Regions from separate parts of the Lysinibacillus sp. OF-1 genome, predicted to be linked through region 2. Evidence: a T-box and tRNA genes for the amino acid it is inferred to sense, from the RefSeq annotation. Region 2 holds a T-box; the other holds one or more tRNA genes.
The links. The T-box of region 2 lies ahead of tyrS (tyrosine--tRNA ligase). A T-box ahead of a tRNA ligase gene usually reads a tRNA of that ligase, here a tRNA-Tyr.
Positions count from the first base shown of each region.

Region 1 (12,198 bases), 1.0 Mb from region 2:
GCATTTGTTGCAGCTCGTGCAGGAGCAATGGCTCTTCAAACAGACCATGAAATTTTAGGTGTTATCGAAAATATGGCTTGGTTTGAATCTAAATCAGGTGATCGAGAATTTGTCTTTGGACAAGGAGGCGGACCTAAGCTAGCTGATGAATTACGTACAGAGCTGCTTGGGCAGATCCCGCTTGGTCAACCCGATTGGACAGAAGAAGATTTTGCTCCGTCTGTTTATGCTGAGAAACATACGACAGGACAAATTTATTTAGACATCGCGACGAAAATCATTGATAAATTAAGTAAATAAATAAAAAACGGATTTCCACCTTTTATGGGGAAATCCGTTTTTAAATTGCTATGGTTACTCAGTACTTTTTTGCTCCTTATCCGATCCGCCATCACTTTCACCACTAGCTTCTTTCTTATCGCCACTTCCTGATGAACCCGTTTCGCCACTCTTTTTAATAAGTTCCTGCCATTTAGATTGCATTAAAGGGCTTTCGATCGTTTCCTTTACCACTTGCTCCATTTGCTTGCGCATATTGGATGATTTTAGGATGGTCTCTAGCTGCTTTTGCATATCGGGTTGCCCAAAAAAGGCCTCCATATCCTTTTGGAAAGTCGGATCTTTTATTAAGTCCTTCATAATATCCTGTTGCTGTTTTTGCATGCTTTTTGCAACAGTTTCTTTAAATTTTGGATCTTCAAAGGTTTTCTTCCAAAAGTCTTCTGCTTCCTTGGAAAGTAATGTTTCCTCAGTAGCCTTTTTCACTTCATCATGCTCTAAAATCAAAAGCTCACGGAAACTTGGCTCCTCCAAAAGCTGTCGCAATGCCTTTTTACCATCCTCTGTTTGCAAAGAGTCAATCATGATTTTTTTTATTTCATCATAGGACATGGTAGAGGTTTTATCTTGTGAACAGGCAGAAAGAAAAAGCATTAGAATCAATAATAAGGTGAATTTTCGCATCGACAATCAGTCCTTTCTCTAGATAGACTCTTTCAATTATTGTTCACATTTCTCGGGACTTTATGTATTGGTTAGGATGAGAAATAGCTTTTTTAACAAGGCATTGATAAAATAAGGACAGATATATTGAGAAATTGGGGGACTTTTAGTTGTGACGATACGAAATTGGGCAAAGTTTTTCTTCTTTGCAATGCTCGTTGGTGGTGCAGTCAACGGAGTTTTTAGTTTATTTATTCGCTGGGAATTTTTCCAACCATACATAGCAAATGGTCAATGGGGCGAATTTTTCGCTGGACTTTTATGGATGGTTTTCTTAGGGTTTACCATGAGTGTTATAGCACAAGCTGGTTTTTTTGCTTATTTAACACTTCATCAAGTAGGTGTTAATATTTTTAGAACACTGACATTATGGAATTGGGTACAGCTATTATTAATTGCCATAACGATTTTCGATATTATATTCTTCCGCTTTATTCCTGGTGTGAAGGATGGACAAAGCTGGTTGTTCTACGTTGGATTATTAATTGTTCTAATATTTGGTGCAATAGCAACAGCTGTTCAAAAAGTAAAATTAACGGGGAAAAAGCATGTAATGATTTCGGCTCTATTCTTTATGATTGTCATTACAACGCTGGAATGGACAATTGCATTAATGGGTCGTGATGAAAATATTAATGAATATGTTGCGCTTTTATTATTCCCATTATTGGCTGTTAATGCGTATCAACTATTAGTATTGCCTAAATATAATGCAAAATCCGATGAAGATCGTCAAAAATTAGAAGCACGCCGCAAAGCTCGTCGTGAACAGGCTAAAAATGCATAAGAAAAAATTGCCTCACTTTAGTGGAGGCAATTTTTTTATGGGGCTTTTTTAGTTTGAACTTTATAACCAAATATATTTTCTTCAATTGACATAAACTTATGTTGTTGTATTAGAGCGTTAAGCTCTTTAAAGGATATTTGATTATTTTGATGGAGTGGGAAAAATACAAAATCACCTTTTTGTAATTTAGGTGTTTTCTCACCCTGCCAAATAAGAGAAGGCGACAGTAAATTCATTTGTTGTTGGAATAAAGATTTCTGTAAATCCTGCGAATATTGATGATTTCGGGTAGCAAACCATAAAGGTTTTTCCTTTAAATACTTTTCATAGATATCAATATCTTTTTGAATGAGCGCAATGTCAACGGGTTCTTCTATTGAATCATCTGGACCAAGTAGTCCTGTAGGCAATTTTCGTTGTTGTATAATTTTTAAATGTTCGGGTGAACGTTTAATCCAGTCGGTATCTAAAAGTAGAAGAGGATAAGGCTCTTTCACCGTTTGAAGCCATTCTAATAGAGAGTCATCAGAGAAAGAAATCTCTACTATAAGAGATGTGCCATAATGTCCTTTCGTGACCACTACTGGTGCATTCGCAATATTAAATACAGAAATCATCGTTGAGTTTATAGGCTTTAGAAAAGCAAAAAGGATTACGATTAAAAGCAGTGAAATCAACGTTTTGCGGACCATAATAATAACCTCATTTCTAAGATTTTAAATAAAAAATGAATCTCTTTAAAAAAACTTATGATTTAGTGTTGACTTTCATGAATAATCGATGTTATTATGTATAAGTCGCCAAGAGGTGACAGTGAAATAAAAAAACATGAACCTTGAAAACTGAACAAGCAAAACGTAATCAATAAAGTTTTTAGTAACTAACCTTGGTTAGTGAACAAAACAAAATTTTGGACATCAAAATGATGCCAGCAAAACAATTTGAGCTATTCAAATTTCTTTTATGGAGAGTTTGATCCTGGCTCAGGACGAACGCTGGCGGCGTGCCTAATACATGCAAGTCGAGCGAACAGAGAAGGAGCTTGCTCCTTCGACGTTAGCGGCGGACGGGTGAGTAACACGTGGGCAACCTACCTTATAGTTTGGGATAACTCCGGGAAACCGGGGCTAATACCGAATAATCTGTTTCACCTCATGGTGAAACACTGAAAGACGGTTTCGGCTGTCGCTATAGGATGGGCCCGCGGCGCATTAGCTAGTTGGTGAGGTAACGGCTCACCAAGGCGACGATGCGTAGCCGACCTGAGAGGGTGATCGGCCACACTGGGACTGAGACACGGCCCAGACTCCTACGGGAGGCAGCAGTAGGGAATCTTCCACAATGGGCGAAAGCCTGATGGAGCAACGCCGCGTGAGTGAAGAAGGATTTCGGTTCGTAAAACTCTGTTGTAAGGGAAGAACAAGTACAGTAGTAACTGGCTGTACCTTGACGGTACCTTATTAGAAAGCCACGGCTAACTACGTGCCAGCAGCCGCGGTAATACGTAGGTGGCAAGCGTTGTCCGGAATTATTGGGCGTAAAGCGCGCGCAGGTGGTTTCTTAAGTCTGATGTGAAAGCCCACGGCTCAACCGTGGAGGGTCATTGGAAACTGGGAGACTTGAGTGCAGAAGAGGATAGTGGAATTCCAAGTGTAGCGGTGAAATGCGTAGAGATTTGGAGGAACACCAGTGGCGAAGGCGACTATCTGGTCTGTAACTGACACTGAGGCGCGAAAGCGTGGGGAGCAAACAGGATTAGATACCCTGGTAGTCCACGCCGTAAACGATGAGTGCTAAGTGTTAGGGGGTTTCCGCCCCTTAGTGCTGCAGCTAACGCATTAAGCACTCCGCCTGGGGAGTACGGTCGCAAGACTGAAACTCAAAGGAATTGACGGGGGCCCGCACAAGCGGTGGAGCATGTGGTTTAATTCGAAGCAACGCGAAGAACCTTACCAGGTCTTGACATCCCGTTGACCACTGTAGAGATATAGTTTCCCCTTCGGGGGCAACGGTGACAGGTGGTGCATGGTTGTCGTCAGCTCGTGTCGTGAGATGTTGGGTTAAGTCCCGCAACGAGCGCAACCCTTGATCTTAGTTGCCATCATTTAGTTGGGCACTCTAAGGTGACTGCCGGTGACAAACCGGAGGAAGGTGGGGATGACGTCAAATCATCATGCCCCTTATGACCTGGGCTACACACGTGCTACAATGGACGATACAAACGGTTGCCAACTCGCGAGAGGGAGCTAATCCGATAAAGTCGTTCTCAGTTCGGATTGTAGGCTGCAACTCGCCTACATGAAGCCGGAATCGCTAGTAATCGCGGATCAGCATGCCGCGGTGAATACGTTCCCGGGCCTTGTACACACCGCCCGTCACACCACGAGAGTTTGTAACACCCGAAGTCGGTGAGGTAACCTTTTTGGAGCCAGCCGCCGAAGGTGGGATAGATGATTGGGGTGAAGTCGTAACAAGGTAGCCGTATCGGAAGGTGCGGCTGGATCACCTCCTTTCTAAGGATATTTTCGGAATACAAACCTAGGGTTTGTAAGATTACGTTTTGCGTTCAGTTTTGAAGGTTCATTCTTCTGAATGAATTACTTCTAATTATGTGCTCCTGTCGCTACGCTTTCGTCGCAAAGCTGCGAGATGTAGAAGCAGGCAGTAGCTTTGTTCTTTGAAAACTGGATAAAACGACATTGAAATTGTAACAAACACATTTATTTTTTTTAAGTTTTTTATAGGCTTAATAACATTAAGAGGTTTCCGATATTTTTATTGAAAGCCGTTAGGTTAAGTTATTAAGGGCGCACGGCGAATGCCTTGGCACTAGGAGCCGAAGAAGGACGGCACTAACACCGATATGCTTCGGGGAGCTGTAAGTGAGCTTTGATCCGGAGATTTCCGAATGGGGGAACCCACTACGTTTAATCGCGTAGTATCTTGACGTGAATACATAGCGTCTTGAAGGCAGACCCAGGGAACTGAAACATCTAAGTACCTGGAGGAAGAGAAAGAAAAATCGATTCCCTGAGTAGCGGCGAGCGAAACGGGAAGAGCCCAAACCAAGAGGCTTGCCTCTTGGGGTTGTAGGACACTCAATACGGAGTTACAAAAGAGCGAGTTAGATGAAGCGACTTGGAAAGGTCCGCCAGAGCAGGTAAAAGCCCTGTAGTCGAAAGTTCGTTCTCTCCTGAGTGGATCCTGAGTACGGCGGAACACGTGAAATTCCGTCGGAATCCGGGAGGACCATCTCCCAAGGCTAAATACTACCTAGTGACCGATAGTGAACCAGTACCGTGAGGGAAAGGTGAAAAGCACCCCGGAAGGGGAGTGAAAGAGATCCTGAAACCGTGTGCCTACAAGTAGTTAGAGCCCGTTAATGGGTGATAGCGTGCCTTTTGTAGAATGAACCGGCGAGTTACGATTACGTGCGAGGTTAAGCTTTAGAAGGCGGAGCCGCAGCGAAAGCGAGTCTGAATAGGGCGAAATAGTACGTGGTCGTAGACCCGAAACCAGGTGATCTACCCATGTCCAGGGTGAAGGTAAGGTAACACTTACTGGAGGCCCGAACCCACGCACGTTGAAAAGTGCGGGGATGAGGTGTGGGTAGCGGAGAAATTCCAATCGAACTTGGAGATAGCTGGTTCTCTCCGAAATAGCTTTAGGGCTAGCCTCGTGATGAGAATACTGGAGGTAGAGCACTGTTTGGACTAGGGGGCCATCCCGGTTTACCGAATTCAGACAAACTCCGAATGCCAGATATTTATACACGGGAGTCAGACTGCGAGTGATAAGATCCGTAGTCAAAAGGGAAACAGCCCAGACCACCAGCTAAGGTCCCAAAGTAATCGTTAAGTGGAAAAGGATGTGGCGTTGCACAGACAACCAGGATGTTGGCTTAGAAGCAGCCATCATTTAAAGAGTGCGTAATAGCTCACTGGTCGAGTGACGCTGCGCCGAAAATGTATCGGGGCTAAACGATTCACCGAAGCTGTGGATTGACATCTACGATGTCAGTGGTAGGAGAGCGTTCTAAGTGCGTTGAAGTCAGACCGGAAGGACTGGTGGAGCGCTTAGAAGTGAGAATGCCGGTATGAGTAGCGAAAGACGGGTGAGAATCCCGTCCACCGTATGACTAAGGTTTCCTGAGGAAGGCTCGTCCGCTCAGGGTTAGTCGGGACCTAAGCCGAGGCCGATAGGCGTAGGCGATGGACAACAGGTTGATATTCCTGTACCACCTCCTCACCGTTTGAGAAATGGGGGGACGCAGTAGGATAGGGTAAGCGCGCTGTTGGTTATGCGCGTCCAAGCAGTAAGGCGTGTGTGTAGGCAAATCCGCACACTGTAACGTTGAGCTGTGATGGCGAGTCCGTATGGACGAAGTTCCTGATTTCACACTGCCAAGAAAAGCCTCTATCGAGGTGAGAGGTGCCCGTACCGCAAACCGACACAGGTAGTCGAGGAGAGAATCCTAAGGTGTGCGAGAGAACTCTCGTTAAGGAACTCGGCAAAATGACCCCGTAACTTCGGGAGAAGGGGTGCTCTTGAGCGTGCAAGCGCATGAGAGCCGCAGTGAATAGGCCCAGGCGACTGTTTAGCAAAAACACAGGTCTCTGCAAAACCGTAAGGTGACGTATAGGGGCTGACGCCTGCCCGGTGCTGGAAGGTTAAGAGGAGTGGTTAGCGCAAGCGAAGCTGCGAATTGAAGCCCCAGTAAACGGCGGCCGTAACTATAACGGTCCTAAGGTAGCGAAATTCCTTGTCGGGTAAGTTCCGACCCGCACGAAAGGCGTAACGATCTGGGCACTGTCTCAACGAGAGACTCGGTGAAATTATAGTACCTGTGAAGATGCAGGTTACCCGCGACAGGACGGAAAGACCCCGTGGAGCTTTACTGTAGCCTGATATTGAATTTTGGTACAACTTGTACAGGATAGGTAGGAGCCAGAGATCTCGGAGCGCCAGCTTCGAAGGAGGCGTCGGTGGGATACTACCCTGGTTGTATTGAAATTCTAACCCATGCCCCTTAGCGGGGCAGGAGACAGTGTCAGGCGGACAGTTTGACTGGGGCGGTCGCCTCCTAAAAGGTAACGGAGGCGCCCAAAGGTTCCCTCAGAATGGTTGGAAATCATTCGTAGAGTGTAAAGGCACAAGGGAGCTTGACTGCGAGACCTACAAGTCGAGCAGGGTCGAAAGACGGGCTTAGTGATCCGGTGGTTCCGCATGGAAGGGCCATCGCTCAACGGATAAAAGCTACCCCGGGGATAACAGGCTTATCTCCCCCAAGAGTCCACATCGACGGGGAGGTTTGGCACCTCGATGTCGGCTCATCGCATCCTGGGGCTGTAGTCGGTCCCAAGGGTTGGGCTGTTCGCCCATTAAAGCGGTACGCGAGCTGGGTTCAGAACGTCGTGAGACAGTTCGGTCCCTATCCGTCGTGGGCGTAGGAAATTTGAGAGGAGCTGTCCTTAGTACGAGAGGACCGGGATGGACACACCGCTGGTGTACCAGTTGTCTTGCCAAAGGCATCGCTGGGTAGCTATGTGTGGACGGGATAAGTGCTGAAAGCATCTAAGCATGAAGCCCCCCTCAAGATGAGATTTCCCATTACGCAAGTAAGTAAGATCCCTCAAAGACGATGAGGTAGATAGGTTCGAGGTGGAAGTGTGGTGACACATGGAGCTGACGAATACTAATCGATCGAGGACTTAACCAAAACGTTTGAAACATTCAATGAACCGTTTATCCAGTTTTGAAAGAATAATTTCTTTTATGAAGGGTTTCAAGATACGAGTAGTTCGAGGAAGCAATGGAGAGAGGGAAGGAGCGTACTCAAGTACGTGACTGACTGAACGACAGAAGCTGACGAAGAAATGTGATGTATATTGAAAGCCGACCATAGTCTAGTGATGATGGCAAAGAGGTCACACCCGTTCCCATACCGAACACGGAAGTTAAGCTCTTTAGCGCCGATGGTAGTTGGGGGCTTCCCCCTGTGAGAGTAGGACGTCGCTAGGCGCAAAAAGTCGCTGCTGATACACTCAGTAGTGGCTTTTTTTACTTAAGCTAACTAATAAATTGAGATGATTTATAAAAATATAAAAAAGAAGGCATGCCTTAAGTGGAATGCCTTCTTTTTTGATATTTAATGTGTTTGAACAGTGGCAGCTCGTAGTTCAATGCGGCGAATTTTTCCGGATGTTGTTTTTGGTAACTCATCAATAAAAACAATACTACGAGGGTATTTATACGGTGCTGTTAACGCCTTTACATGCTCTTGTAACTCCTTTGTTAACTCGGCTTCATCTCGCTCTTTGAAGCTCTCTCGTAGGATAACAAAGGCCTTCACAATATGGCCTCTAATTTCATCTGGTGCAGCAACAACTGCACATTCTTGTACAGCTTCATGTTTGTTTAATGCATCTTCAACTTCGAATGGACCGATCGTATAACCAGAAGATATAATAATGTCATCTCCACGACCTTCAAACCAGAAATAACCATCTTCATCACATTTTGCTTGATCACCAGTAATATACCAATCACCGCGAAATGCAGCTTGCGTTCGTTCTGGCTCTTTGTAATACTCCTTAAATAGAGCTGGTGAGGATTTGTGGATGGCAATATCGCCAACCTCTCCTACAGGTGCTTCATTTCCTTCATTGTCGATAATACGTACAATATTACCTGGAGTTGGAACACCCATGGATCCAGGGCGTAATTCAGTGTTTTCGAGTGTACCAATTAATAATGTATTCTCTGTCTGTCCATAGCCATCACGCACTTTTAGCCTGAAACGATTCATAAATGTTTCAATGACTGGGCGATTTAACGGTTCACCAGCAGAGACTGCACTACGGAGGGATGAAAGATTATAGTCTTGCAAATTATCAATTTTCGCCATAATACGATATTCAGTTGGTGTGCAGCAAAGGACATTTATTTTTTCATCTTGTATGAGCTGAAGGTACGTTTTTGCATCGAATCCACCATGATAAACAAATGCAGTAGCACCGAGCATGATTGTAGATAAGAAAGGGCTCCAAATCCATTTTTGCCAGCCAGGAGCTGCTGTAGCCCATACTAAGTCGCCTTCACGTACGCAGAGCCATTTTGAAGCAGCTGTTCGAATATGCGCATATCCCCAGCCATGTGAATGTACTACACCTTTAGGTTTCCCAGTTGTCCCAGATGTATAGGAAAGGAACGCCATGTCATCACGTTTAGTAGCTACTGCTGTAAATGTAGTTGGCTGTGTGCTTGCCAGTACATCTAAAGAAGCCCAATCGCCTTTTGCAGTACCAATAACTAATTTGTTCTTTAATGTGTCTACAGTAGAAGAAATTTGGTCAACCTCACCTGTAAATGCTTCATAGGCAATAACTGCACTAGCAGAAGAGTGCTCCATGCGATATTCTAAGTCACTTGCACGTAGCATTTCTGAACATGAAATAGGCACGATGCCAGCCTTTAAACAGCCAAGAAAAACAAAATAGGCTTCTGGTAGGCGAGGAATAATAACTAGAACGCGATCTCCCTTTCGAAGTCCTGTCTCTGTAAAAGCATTTGCGTATTGATTCATTTTTTGGACAAGCTCTACATAGGAAACTGTTCGTCTCTCTTGTTGCGTATTTAACCAGCGTATTGCTTGGCGATCACTATCTTGTGAAAACTTTTCTAATTCCTCTGTGATATTATAAAATTCAGGTGCAATTAAATCATTTGTTACCATCCGAATATTCCTCCCCCAGGAAATTTGATAGAAAATTCTTAAAACTATTTTTATTTTAACAATTGCAATAATATACAGCAAGAATATTTAGCACGCAAAATAGAAATATTAGATTTAATAGAGAACTATTATGCTTTTGGATTAATTTTTAAACCTACTTCGACAAAAAATATAAAAATTTTCATAAAATATGTTGCATAATTTATAATGCTTGCTATAATAATAAATGTACTTAAGAGGTTGTTTAAACCCGAAGTGAATAGTATCGTTCCGAAGTAGCTCAGTTGGTAGTAGCACCTGACTGTTAATCAGGTTGTCGCAGGTTCGAGTCCTGCCTTCGGAGCCATTTTTTTTGCCCATTTTTAAGAAGCTGTTATACATAAAAAAAGTTATAAAAAAGTATTGCAACTATTAAGAAATGATGTTATTATAAATATTGTCTTGTTTGAGACGTGATACTGGCCCCTTGGTCAAGTGGTTAAGACACCGCCCTTTCACGGCGGTAACACGGGTTCGAATCCCGTAGGGGTCACCATTTAAAACATAGGCTTTATAAAGAAAAATAAACTGTGATATAACACCTGTTTCTATGGAGGATTAGCTCAGCTGGGAGAGCATCTGCCTTACAAGCAGAGGGTCGGCGGTTCGAGCCCGTCATCCTCCACCATTATTGTGTTATTTCGGAGGGGTAGCGAAGTGGCTAAACGCGGCGGACTGTAAATCCGCTCCTTAGGGTTCGGCGGTTCGAATCCGTCCCCCTCCACCAGTTTTATAAATGATTGGGGTATAGCCAAGCGGTAAGGCAACGGATTTTGATTCCGTCATGCCTAGGTTCGAATCCTAGTACCCCAGCCATTTTTCTTTTTTACGAGCCATTAGCTCAGTTGGTAGAGCATCTGACTTTTAATCAGAGGGTCGAAGGTTCGAGTCCTTCATGGCTCACTTTTTTAGAATAAAGTATATTCAAAAGTGTTATAATAACTATAGATAACTAATCTCTTACTGAAAACAGTAGGAGATTTTTTTATGTTATCAAAAATTGAATAAATATGCACTTTTTTGTCTAGTTGAGCCAAGTGGTATCTAGGCTTTACAATAATATTATAACTTTTAGGGGGTATAAAAACATGAATAAACTTAATATTTCTATTATTGGAGTACCAACAGACTATGGACAAACACGTCGTGGCGTAGATATGGGGCCAAGCGCGATTCGCTATGCAGGCGTTGTGGAACGTTTGGAGGCTATTGGACATGAAGTACAAGACCAAGGGGATATTCGTGTCAGTCAAAAACTTGCAGACGCACCTGTCGATGAGAAATTACTGAATTTAGAGGAAGTTGTAGATGTTAGCACGGCTTTAGCTAATAGCGTGCATGAAGTAGTAGAACAAAATAAGTTCCCACTTGTATTTGGTGGAGACCATAGTATTGCTATTGGCACACTAGCTGGATTAGGTGAGCATTATAAAAATCTTGGCGTTATTTGGTATGATGCTCATGCAGATTTAAATACACCTGAAACAACACCATCTGGCAACATCCATGGGATGCCATTAGCAGTTAGTATTGGACTAGGTCATGAGCGCTTAGTGCAAATTCGGAATTATGCACCGAAAATTAAACCAGAGAACGTTATTATTATCGGAGCTCGTTCAGTAGATCCTGGTGAGCGTGAGTTAATTCGTCAACAAGGGATTAAAGTATATACAATGCACGAGATTGATCGACTTGGTATGACGCGTGTCATGGAAGATGCACTTGCTTACTTGAAAGAACGTAATGTTGATGGATTACATCTATCACTTGATTTAGATGGCTTAGATCCGCTTTACACGCCAGGAGTTGGTACACCCGTTCCTGGAGGAATTACGTATCGAGAAAGTCATTTAGCAATGGAAATGTTACAAGAATCAGGGATGCTAACATCAGCAGAGTTTGTAGAAGTAAACCCAATTTTAGATGAGAAGAATACAACAGCAAATGTGGCTGTTGCATTAATGGGATCTTTATTCGGAGAGACACTAGTTTAAAGAAAATTTGACAAAAAATTGCCTGTTGCCACATTGCATAAAAATCTTTTGTTATAATTGAATTAAAACGAAACTTTTCTTATCGATGGGTCGTATAGTATAAGACAGTTGTAAAGGTGGAGAAGTCAACACAATGGATGCGTTAGTAAACAAGAGAATAAAACAAGTGCTTAAAGGCGATCAAAACGCATTTGCCGATATTGTGAGTCTCTATCAGCACAAACTGTACCAAGTATGCTATCGAATGTTAGGCAACAAACAAGAGTCTGAAGACATTGCTCAAGAAGCTTTTGTGCGTGCTTATATGAATTTGCATACTTTTGATCAGAAAAGAAAGTTTTCGACGTGGCTTTATCGCATAGCGACAAACCTCTGCATTGACCGTATTCGCAAAAAGAAACCGGATTATTATTTAGATGCAGAAGTAGCTGGTACAGAAGGGCTTGATATGTATTCGCAAATCGCAGCAGACGACCAGCTACCAGAGGAGCAGTTAGAGCAAATGGAGCTGCAAGATCGCATTCAATATGAAATTGGACGATTGCCGGATAAATACCGTTCGGTTATAGTATTGAAATATATAGAAGAGTTATCGTTACAAGAGATTAGCGAGATTTTAGATATGCCGCTTGGAACGGTGA
Region 1 covers NZ_CP102798.1:4,498,531-4,510,728, reverse strand. Annotated here, with positions in the region: gene NV349_RS22125 (P-loop NTPase) at 1-300, shown strand, start outside; gene gerD (spore germination lipoprotein GerD) at 355-963, opposite strand; gene NV349_RS22115 (KinB-signaling pathway activation protein) at 1,115-1,789, shown strand; gene NV349_RS22110 (hypothetical protein) at 1,825-2,481, opposite strand; rRNA gene NV349_RS22105 (16S ribosomal RNA) at 2,750-4,302, shown strand; rRNA gene NV349_RS22100 (23S ribosomal RNA) at 4,581-7,508, shown strand; rRNA gene rrf (5S ribosomal RNA) at 7,695-7,810, shown strand; gene mbcS (acyl-CoA synthetase MbcS) at 7,938-9,524, opposite strand; tRNA gene NV349_RS22085 (tRNA-Asn) at 9,794-9,870, shown strand; tRNA gene NV349_RS22080 (tRNA-Glu) at 9,985-10,059, shown strand; tRNA gene NV349_RS22075 (tRNA-Val) at 10,116-10,191, shown strand; tRNA gene NV349_RS22070 (tRNA-Tyr) at 10,207-10,290, shown strand; tRNA gene NV349_RS22065 (tRNA-Gln) at 10,305-10,379, shown strand; tRNA gene NV349_RS22060 (tRNA-Lys) at 10,394-10,466, shown strand; gene rocF (arginase) at 10,652-11,557, shown strand; gene sigW (RNA polymerase sigma factor SigW) at 11,691-12,198, shown strand, end outside.
Region 1: it has a tRNA-Tyr gene. The T-box ahead of tyrS (tyrosine--tRNA ligase) is inferred to sense a tRNA for this amino acid. The anticodon was not compared.

Region 2 (12,198 bases):
ATGAGCTAGATATAAATAGTGCTGGTTTAAGCAAACAATATTGTCAGGAGCCTTACCCTCCATTTACTTTTATCAAGTATAGTCAAGCTATTGAACTGCCATATGTATTTGGTTCGGATGCACATAGCACAACGGACTTACATCAACATCATAATGTTATATTACCAATATAAATAATTTTTAAACGAGGTGCTTATATGTTTACAAAAATTAATTACGAAGGATCAATTGCTGGCCAATATCTGACATTATCCAAACAATTAGATGCACTACTGACTGGCGAAACAGATTTGATCGCCAATTTAAGTAATGCCTCAGCACTTTTAAATCAGTTTTTAACTGACATTAACTGGGTTGGCTTTTATATCCTACAAGAAAATGAGCTTGTACTCGGACCATTTCAAGGTCTTCCAGCCTGCGTGAGAATCCCCATTGGTCGTGGCGTTTGTGGAACATCCGTGGCAACGAAAGAAACGATTGTTGTCAAAGATGTGCACGAATTTCCAGGACATATTGCCTGTGATGCTGCTTCACAGTCCGAAATTGTGATTCCATTGATAAAACAAGGCAAGATCATTGGTGTCCTTGACATTGATAGCCCCATTGTGAGCCGTTTTTCAGAGGAAGACCGCAATGGCTTAGAACAATTTGTCCAAACATTACTTCTTCATTTATAAAATATTAAAAAATTGCCCTGAAATGTTTTATATTGTCATTTCAGGGCAAATTATTTGTACAGCCATAGACATTTCGCCTTATTCGCCTATACATTAGTTTGATAAGAGCCGTCATGAATGCAAAAACGATTTTTCCCACTATTTTTCGCTTCATATAAGGCTGTATCAGCATGTAAAAAAACAGATTGGAATGCTGGTCGGTCTCGTTCATCCCATGTTATGAGGCCCGCAGAAATAGTTACTTGTGGATCTGTAGTACTCGGAATAACCTCCACAATGGCGGATGCTAATTCTAATGCTTCCTGCTCCTTAATATTTGGTACATAAACAGACATCTCTTCTCCGCCCCATCTTGCACAAATCCCACGACTACCAATCGTCTCTTTCAATTGGAGTGCAATTTGCACAAGAATTTTATCCCCTACTTGGTGACCGTACGTGTCATTGATGCGCTTAAAATTATCAATGTCAATTAATAAGAACATCCCAGACTGGTCGTATTCAAGCGACTTTTCTACAAATTGATCGAGATAACTGCGTGCATATAGTTTTGTCAAATGATCCAAATCGACCATTTCCTGAAGTTGTGTTCGTAAAATTGAATTTGCAATGGCTAAAGAGGAGTGATGAATTAACGATTGCATTAATTTAAAACTATCGAACGAAAAGAAATATGGCTCTTTATGTAAGACAATACTAAAACCATTGATCTTTTCTTCCATTAATATAGGGATCGCCATAATGGAACGGTACTCAATTTGATTCGTTGTTAAACGACTGAAATCGGCAATAAACAGTGGATCATTCGTTTGAGCAAAATGCTGCTCAACATGTTTTATATAGGTCTGCCCCTCTTCTGCATTGAACAAAGATGTACTTGCGCCCGTCACTTCAAACGTATCATTTTTTTTAAATGCGAAACAAACTTCCATTGGTTGAAAAGATTTCAGTAACTGCTTTTGTAGGAAAAGTAACATTTCATGAATGTCAATCCGCATATTTAAACGATGTGATGTTTCATTGATGAGTTGTAAATCGCTTACAAGACGATGCGATTGATGATATAATTTTGCATTTTCAAGTGCATTTCCTGACGCTTGTGCAAGCATTCGTACGAAGTCTTTTTCAGTCGTTGAAAAAAGATAAGTCGTTGGTGCACTTACTTGCAAGATGCCATAGATAGCTTGCCTGCCCTTTATCGGCGCATTTAACAATCGACAATTTAAATCACTTGCTAGTTCTGTTGTTAACTCTCCTGATACAAAAGCCTCAATTGTAGCAGGTCTTTCTGATAAATAATCAAAAAGCTTAATATCGATGGTCGTATGTCGATCTTGATCATTCGATAATATAAGCTCTACATTAAACTCAGGGAAATTATCCCTTATATTTTTCAATACATTTTCTAAAATTAAATCAATATCCATTGTTGAATGAAATAAATCAGTCATATTATAGAGTTTTCTATATTGATCTTCGTTTATTTTGACATCTAAATTGTCCCTCATCATTTGAAGAACTTTCGAAAGTATTTCTATACACTCTTCACCATAATCCGAGGTCATAAAGTCATTCCAAGACTCTGATGCCTCCACAAGTAATACACCAATGGGATGTTTGCCCTCTGCTTGGAAAAGCACCATATCTGTCATCATTGAATAGGCCTGTCTTGCTTTTATTATATAAGGAATTTTCACTACTTTTTGTTGATAAAAACTAGCTTCGATCATCAGCCATGACACAGCATTTAGCTTTGTTTCAATTGTTAATGAAGCCATCTCCTCAATAGGTATTAATGAATTACCTTCAAAGCTGAGAAAAGCTGCATTATCAATTTTCAAGTGCTTCTTTAGACACTGTTTTAATGAATAAAAATACCCATTAAAACTAGCTTGTTCTTCATTAGAACTCACCCAAAAGCTCAAAACATCAGATTTTATATATTTTAGCGTTTGTAAATGGTCTGTCATGAAATCACCTTTTCTATATAACGTCCAAATCAATTACTATTAACTTATAATATATTATACATAATTTGTGTCATTTTGACTATGTAATTATCCCTTACTTTTACATTTTACATTACACAGCGTATCATTAACTATTTTCACATCATTTGAAATAGGTCTTAAGGAATTTCCTACTATGAAAACTCATGATGAAATTTTATATGTTAATAATTGACGTCCTTGTCCTGAGCAGTTACAATGGAGTTTGTGTAAAATAAACGCAGCAGTGGTATAAGCTTATAACTGTATTTTATTCCTCTATTTTCATATGTACAACTACTTAGATTCTTCTAGCAACGGAAATTAGATGGTGTATTGCGTAACCTAACGGCTGCATAGGCGAAAATACATGAAAATAAAATGCGTGTAAGAATGGGTACTACTGGTTTTTGTTTTACAACAAAAAAACCAAATTTAAAGGAGGAGACAACAATATGTCTCGTTATACAGGTCCATCTTGGAAATTATCACGTCGTCTTGGTATCTCACTAAGCGGTACAGGTAAAGAAATCGAAAAACGCCCTTACGCACCAGGTCAACACGGTCCAAACCAACGTAAAAAATTATCAGAATACGGTTTACAACTTCAAGAGAAGCAAAAACTTCGTCATATGTATGGTATGAACGAACGTCAATTCCGTACACTATTTGACCGTGCTGGTAAAATGAAAGGTGTTCACGGTGAAAACTTCATGATCCTTCTTGAAACTCGCCTTGACAACTTAGTTTACCGTTTAGGTTTAGCTCGTACTCGTCGTGGTTCTCGTCAATTAGTTAACCATGGTCACATTTTAGTAGATGGCAAACGCGTTGATATCCCATCATACAGCGTAAAACCAGGTCAAACGATTTCTCTTCGTGAAAAATCTCAAAACCTTGCTGTTGTAGCAGAAGCTATCGAAGTAAACAACTTCGTACCTGACTACTTAACATTCGACGCTGACAAAAAAGAAGGTACATTCACTCGCCTTCCTGAGCGTTCTGAATTATCAGCTGAAATCAACGAATCATTCATCGTAGAGTACTACTCTCGTTAATGACAACAAAAGCCCTGAAATCCCTTGTATATCAAGGTTTCAGGGCCTTTTTATTGTCTTCACCATATAATTGTAATAATAATTTTTACTTAGAGCTTCATCCTAACACCCCTAAACAATCAATTTAAACTTTTGTTGTTTCCAATTGTAATCATTAGTGCGGAAACGAATCCGATACTAAGTGTGATAGCTAGAAGAAGAAAGGCTACAGCAAAGCTACCAGATTGTATCAAATAAACAGATATGAATGGCGCAACACTTGTTCCAGCAAATAAAATGACTGTATACATAGAGATTGCAATCCCTCCCATATTCCAGCCTAACTGGCTAACAATTGTCACTAATGAAGGAACCGCAAGAGCAATCCCACTAACAAATAAAATACTAACGATCGTTAAACCAGCTATGGTTGAAAGAAAGCTCATCATGATTAGTGCGATAATCGAAAATGACAAGGCCATTTTCAGTACAAACAGCTCATTAAAGCGCTTTGCTAATTTACCTGCAAATGGTGACATCACCATTCCTACTATCCCAAAGGCACGAATGTAAATGAGGTTCTGACTTTTCATACCAAAGGAATCACTCGTTAAATATGCCCCCAAAATAATGTACATACTGACAAATGACATTAATAAAACAAATGCAATGATATAACTAAATATCAAATTTCTATTGGTGAAAATACTACCAATTCTCTTCAAGGGAGCCCATATATTTTTGGTTTCATTGTGAACGATTCCCTTCGGTAAGATCCACACGACTAACAAAGCAGTCATAGCATACACTACTGCAAGCACATAAAAGATGACGTGCCAATGACTATGTTCACTTACATATCCACTAAATACCTGACCAACTATACCCGCTACAAGAAATCCCGTACTAATAAAACCAACTGTCCCAACTTTTCGATCATTTGGAAAAACCTCAAGAGTATAAGCAAGCGCTACTGGTGAAAATGTAGCTGCCGCAAGCCCTTGTAATCCTCTCATTAGAAGAATAAAAGAAAAATCATTAACTAAACCTAGAAGTAACGTTATCACACTTAATGAAAAAAGCCCAAATACGATGACATTTTTACGTCCATATTTTTCTGATATTGCACCATAGAAAAAACACCCTAGCGCAAATCCAAGTGAAAAAACACTTGATGTAAAACCTGCTTTAGACAATGAAATATGAAAATAATCACTGAATAAACTAATAAGAGGTATTGTTAAATAGAGGCTCGACATCACCACCATACCTGTCCAGGCTAAAATAGTTGTCATTAAAGTATAATTTGCGCGATTTCCTGAAATTACAATGTTCATTAAATAAATCACCCTTTTAGTTTGATTAGCTTATAGTTAGATAATCTAATTAAACAACTAAAAATTAAACTGTATCAATATAGCTACAGTTTAACGTTCCACCTTTAGTTTTCTTTGTATAGATTTTAATAATTTACTCACTAATTTCTCGAATACTTTTCGTTCATCAGGTTCCAAATCGATTAAATTAGAAGCACATGACGACCAATAAGTCGGTAAAACCTCAGCGATAAAAGTACGCCCTTCATCAGTTAAACTTACATAGATCTTCCTCCGATCTTCTTTACTATGATTCCGTACAACAAGATTTCTCTTTTCTAGCCAATCCAGCATTGATGTTGCTGATGCCCTCGTAATTCCCAATCGTTTAGCTAAAGCAGACGGAGTCGCACGTCTCTCTTCATGTAGTGTCAGCAATAGTAATAAGTCCAATTTACTTTCTGTAATTCCAAAAGGAGCTAACTCATTGTCTGTTACATCTAAAACATGATCACTTAACCATAACAACATTAATCCCAATTTTGCATCTTCTTGATTTGTCTCACTTGAAGAGGACGCCTGAATCAGTTCAATATATGGCTCTACCCCTAACACTGGTAAATCATCTTCATTCGTGTACGTTTTCTTAAGTTTTGTCATTGAATCACCTTTTAATTAGATTATCTAACTATTAACCATTCTAACTATAAAATTAATCTAATGCAAGCACTTTTATTTCCACAAATTTCTTCAAAATAAAGCCACTATTTTTTAGCGCAGACGTATTTCATTATAACGAACAATAATTATTCCCCTCTCATATGATGACAATCTTATGTACTTTAAAATAGTAATTACACCGTTTCAAAATAACATAATCACTACCTTAATAATAAAAACAAAATATCAGTTATTTACTATTCAACTACTCATAAAAATAGAACCATTTTCTAAAAAATATATTTTACTTTCATAGTAAAATATTTTTCAAACTACATTAAATTCAATATTCTTATACAAAACTACTTTCTAAACACCCTTTCAACACCTTAACTTTTTTGTGAAATAATAACATGAATAAAATGAACAATTTTAATAAAAATACGAGTTGAACTTTTACAAAAAATAGAATACGATGAATTCCGAAAGGTGGTTCACCATCATTCAAGCAATAATAATTTTTTAAAAGGGGTTGGAAATATGTCAGACGTTCTAAAGCAATTTGTTATGCCGAAAACAAACTTATTTGGACCTGGAGCAATTCAAGAAGTTGGTAAACGCTTAAACGATTTAGAAGTGAAAAAGACATTAATCGTAACAGATGAGGGATTACACAAATTAGGTCTCTCAGAACAAATTGCAAACATCATTACAGCTGCTGGAATCGATGTAGCAATTTTCCCTAAAGCAGAACCAAATCCAACAGATCAGAATATTGAAGATGGTGTAGCAGTATATCATGCTGAAAACTGCGATTCCATTGTTTCTCTTGGAGGAGGCAGCGCACACGATGCAGCAAAAGGTATCGGACTTATTGCTTCGAATGGTGGACGCATTCATGACTATGAAGGCGTTGACAAATCACAAAATCCATTGGTGCCATTAATTGCGATCAATACAACTGCTGGGACAGCAAGTGAAATGACTCGATTCACAATTATTACAGATACAGCACGTAAAGTGAAAATGGCCATTGTTGACAAACATGTAACACCGTTATTATCCATTAATGACCCCGAGCTTATGATTGGCTTACCACCGGCTCTAACTGCGGCTACTGGCGTAGATGCATTAACACATGCGATTGAATCCTTTGTTTCTACTAATGCTACGCCAATTACAGATGCATGTGCTGAAAAGGTACTTCAACTCGTTCCTGAATTTTTACCGCGTGCTTATGCGAACGGTGCTGATTTAGAAGCGCGGGAGCAAATGGTGTATGCTCAATTTTTAGCAGGAATGGCCTTTAATAATGCATCGCTTGGCTACGTGCATGCGATTGCTCATCAATTAGGTGGCTACTATAATTTACCACATGGCGTGTGCAATGCTATTTTATTGCCACATGTTTGCCGCTACAATGTAACAGCACGTACAGAACGCTTTGCTCGTATCGCTGAATTATTAGGAGAGAATGTGGAAGGATTAAGTAAACGTGATGCCGCTGAAAAGGCTATTACAGCTATTGAAAAGCTATCACAAGATTTAAATATTCCTAGCGGCTTCCGTGCATTGGGTGCAAAAGATGAGGATATCGAAATCTTAGCGAAAAATGCAATGTTGGATGTTTGTGCTGAGACCAACCCTCGTAAAGCAACACTAGAGGATATTAAACAAATCATTACTAATGCAATGGGGCCTCTTGCGAAAAAAGAGGAGTCACTCGAAGCGGTTGTCCTTTCTTAATCGAGGAATTCATATAAGCCTACCATGACAATAGATGGAGAAAACGCTTGTTTTCTCCACTTTTTTATAGGTTCAGTATACATACATTGTCTATACTAGAAACTCTCGCTATACTTTTCTTAAAAAGAATAGGAGAAAAACGATATGCGTTTAATTTCAATTTGTCCTAGCAATACAGAATTAGTCGCTTATTTAGGGCTGACAGACCAGCTCGTTGGTGTCGATGATTTTTCTGATTGGCCAGCTACGGTTAAAGATTTACCACAGCTTGGACCAGATTTATCCATTAATATGGATGCATTAGAGGCATTACAGCCTGATCTTGTCCTAGCTTCCTTAAGTGTGCCTGGGATGGAAAGAAATATTGAAGCATTGAAAGAAAGAAAGATTCCCCACATCATTTTTAATGCAAACTCACTAGAGGAGATTGCTCAGGACCTTCTGACACTTGGAAGAGCTTGTCATGTGGAAAAACATGCACAGGCCATCGCCGAACAATACATGGATTCTATCGAAAAGATGCGTTCCATTGCACAGACTATCCAAAAGAAACCTACTCTTTATTGGGAATGGTGGCCCAATCCTATTTTTACACCAGGAAAAATAAACTGGCTTACGGAAATTAGTGCTATTGCAGGTGGGGTTAATTTATTTCAAGATGTAGATCTTGCCAGTGTTCAAACGGATTGGGCAGATGTCGTTGAGCGAAAGCCCGACTACATTATGATGGCTTGGGTAGGTGTAGCATTTGAGCGTATACAGCCTGCTAATTTATTAAAACGTCCACATGCTAAAGAGCTACATGCCGTTCAAATGAAACAGCTTCACGTAATGGAAGAATGGCTGTATTGCCGCCCCTCTCCACGGCTGATCGAAGGTGCCATAAAGCTTGCGAACCTATTGCATCCTAAAGAATATAAACAGATAAAACCTCCAAGTTTCTTATAAATGAAAAAAAGCAATATCCCCCTGAACAAGAGGATGTTGCTTTTTCATTTATAGAAATTAAACGAACTTCACCATATGATATTTTTTCTTCCCACGACGCACAATGCTGAATGCATCCTCTAAACGGTCCTTGGCATCGAATACATATTCTAAGTCCGTCACCTTCTCACCATTTACACTAATCGCACCATTCGATACGTCCTCACGGGCTTGACGTTTTGAGGATGAGATCCCCGCTTCCACAAGAAGGTCTACAATATTTTTGTCCTCTTTAGCCATTTCAATAGAAGGAACATCTTTAAATGCATCCTTCATTTCTTCAGCTGAAAGTGCTTTTAAATCCCCTGAGAATAAAGCTGCTGTAATACGAATGGCTTGCTCTAATGCCTCTTGACCATGAATTAAACGAGTCATTTCTTCTGCAAGTGCTTTTTGAGCCTTACGTAAATGTGGTTCTTCTTCTACAGAGACTGCTAATGCTTCAATTTCTTCACGAGAAAGGAACGTAAAGATTTTTAAGTATTTGATCACATCTGCATCAGCAGCATTGATCCAGAATTGGTAGAACTCATATGGAGATGTTTTCTTACTATCTAACCATACAGCACCACCTGCTGTTTTACCGAATTTTGTGCCGTCTGCTTTCGTTACTAAAGGAATCGTAATCCCGAATGCTTTCGTTTCTTCCTCATGTGTTTTACGAATAACTTCTAAGCCTGTTGTAATATTACCCCATTGGTCAGAGCCACCTACTTGTATACGACAATTGTAGTGATTGTATAAATGATTGTAATCAATACCTTGGATTAACGTGTATGCAAACTCTGTAAAAGAGATTCCTGTGTCTAGACGAGAAGCAATCGTATCCTTTGCTAACATGTAGTTTACGTTAATTAATTTACCGTAATCACGTAAAAATTCAATTGTATTGATATTGCCAATCCAGTCGCGGTTGTTCACAAGCTGTGCACCGTTGCCATCTTCTGCAAAATCAAAAATACGTTCTAATTGGCTACGGATTCCTTGGACATTTTTATCGATTTGCTCTACTGTTTGTAATTGGCGCTCTTCTGAACGACCAGATGGGTCACCTATCATCCCTGTTGCACCACCAACAAGTAAAATTGGACGGTGACCAGCTTTTTGGAATCGACGAAGTGTTAACAATGGAACAATATGTCCTATATGCATGGAGTCTGCTGTTGGATCTACTCCACAGTACAAGGATACTGATTGCTCATCTAATAATTTTGCCATGCCTTCTGCATCTGTTTGTTGGTATAGCAAACCACGCCATTCTAAATCTTGTAATAATTCGTTTGTCATATTAATTCCTCCTAAAAATGGTTGAAATGCGTTACGTGTATGGGCTTATTTAAATAAAAAAGTCCCTACACGCAAATAATTGCATGCAGGGACGTTAAGTTACAAACTAACGCGGTACCACCCGGCTTGAAGATGTCATCCATCTTCCACTTCATTCAACCGCCTTTATCGCAGGCGCGCACGTCTAAGCTCCAAGCACGTAATTCGTCTCTACACTATGACCAGTTTTCACCAACCACTGGCTCTCTAAACAGGGAATATAGATACTACTGCAAACTCTTCATCACTAGAAAACTATAAACATAATTCTATATGAATCTATTTCAAAGTCAATAACTATGTTCGAGCTAAAACATTATGTGCTATAATAGACAAGATTTTAGGAGGTCGATACATTGAAAGATTGGATTGAAAAAATCAATGCGAAGATCGATGAATTACTTGAACAAAAATGGATGAAGAAATTACGTATTTCAGGTAGTGTTACCTGGAACTTATTTTTACTATTTTTAGTCTTTGCATTGGTGGGCACTGTATTTGTCGGATCAGTTGGAGCTGGGTATTTCGCTTCTCTCGTAAAAGAAGAGCCATTACGCTCAAAAGAAGAGTTGCGCAATCAAATTTTTAGTTATGAAGAAACCAGTGAAATTTATTTTGCCAACGATATTTATATTGGGAAGTTACGGACAGATTTGGATCGCCGTGAAACATCACTTAGCAATGTAGCACCAGATGTTGTGAATGCTGTTCTAGCAACAGAAGATGAATATTTCCGCGATCATAACGGCATAGTACCAAAGGCGGTTGTTCGTGGTTTATTACAAGATGTCACTAACTCTGCTACGCAAACAGGTGGATCTACCCTTACTCAACAGCTTATTAAAAACCAAGTACTAACAAACGAAGTATCCTATGAACGTAAAGCTAAGGAAATCTTACTGGCAATGCGTTTAGAACATTTTATGACGAAGGAAGAAATATTAGAGGCTTACTTAAATATTATTCCGTACGGTCGTAACTCTTCAGGTCGAAATATTGCTGGTGTTGAAACAGCCGCTGAAGGGATTTTTGGTGTGAAAGCTAAAGAATTATCTCTTCCACAAGCTGCTTACATAGCTGGTATTCCACAGGCACCATTTGCCTACACACCTTTTACGAATACAGGTGAACTGAAAAGTGAAGAAGCTTTAAAACCGGGTATTGATCGTATGAAAACGGTACTATATCGTATGAAAGAAGCTGGTTATATTGACGACGCGCAATACAAAGAAGCTTTAGATTATGAGATAGCGGCAGATTTCCGCGGACCAGAAATGCGTGCGGAGGATCGTTACCCATGGCTAACATATGAGCTTGAAGCTCGTGCAAAAGAAATTATTGCAGAGAAACTAGCAAAAGAAGATGGGGTTGACCCAGAACGATTAAAAGCAGAAAAAAAACTAAAGGATAAATACACAATTTTAGCAGATCGTGATGTTCGTTCAAAGGGCTATCGTATTTACTCAACCATTAATAAAGATATGTATGATTCCATGCAAAAGGCCGCGAAGGACTTCCAGTATTACGGTCATACGTATACTGGTAAAGGAAAAGATCCTGTCACTGGTGAAGAAATAGATATTGAGATGCCTGTACAAGTGGGCAGTATTTTAATAGAAAATACTACAGGGAAAATTTTAAGCTTTGTCGGTGGTCGAGACTTTAAAACAACACAAGTAAACCACGCTACACAGGCTTTTCGCTCTAACGGTTCTACTATGAAGCCATTACTTGTTTACGCTCCTGCTATAGAATATGGGGTAATCGGTGCAGGTAGCCCACTCGTTGATGTGAAATTCTCGATTGGTTCCTGGAGTCCAAGTAACTATATTACGAGTGATGAACGAGGTCTTATTCCAGCTCGTGAGGCATTAGCAGACTCTCAAAATATTTCAGCGCTCCGTTTATATAATGACATTATTAATAGACGCCCTGCTGATTTATTAGTAAAAATGGGATTCACAAAATTACATCCTGATGATTTTACAAACTTAGCAACGGGTATCGGTGCTTTAAGTGAAGGGACTACTGTTGAAGAAAACACAAATGCCTTTGCAACTTTTGCAAATGGTGGACAATTCATTGATGCTTATATGATTGATCGAATTGAAGACCAAGAAGGAAATATTGTTTATCAACATGAAGTGGAACCTGTCCAAGTGTTCAGTCCCGAAACATCTTATATCGTGACAGATATGTTACGTGATGTTCTAACGAAGGGAACAGGGACAATGGCACGAAATACGTTAAAATTCTCTTCTGATTTCGCTGCAAAAACAGGGACTTCTCAAGAGTATAAAGATGTTTGGTTAGTTGGCTATAATCCAAATGTATCCCTTGGTGTTTGGATGGGGTACGATCAGCCTCGTACACTTTATGCATTTAACAATACGTATTTACAGCCAAGTGTTCGTGTCAATAAGCTATGGGGCACTTTAATGAATGCTGTTTATGATGCAGA
Region 2 covers NZ_CP102798.1:3,494,882-3,507,079, forward strand. Annotated here, with positions in the region: gene hisJ (histidinol-phosphatase HisJ) at 1-173, shown strand, start outside; gene NV349_RS17080 (GAF domain-containing protein) at 198-677, shown strand; gene NV349_RS17085 (sensor domain-containing diguanylate cyclase) at 764-2,647, opposite strand; gene rpsD (30S ribosomal protein S4) at 3,121-3,723, shown strand; gene NV349_RS17095 (MFS transporter) at 3,843-5,039, opposite strand; gene NV349_RS17100 (MarR family winged helix-turn-helix transcriptional regulator) at 5,130-5,678, opposite strand; gene NV349_RS17105 (iron-containing alcohol dehydrogenase) at 6,219-7,424, shown strand; gene NV349_RS17110 (cobalamin-binding protein) at 7,569-8,372, shown strand; gene tyrS (tyrosine--tRNA ligase) at 8,430-9,698, opposite strand; T-box leader at 9,783-9,991, opposite strand; gene NV349_RS17120 (transglycosylase domain-containing protein) at 10,094-12,198, shown strand, end outside.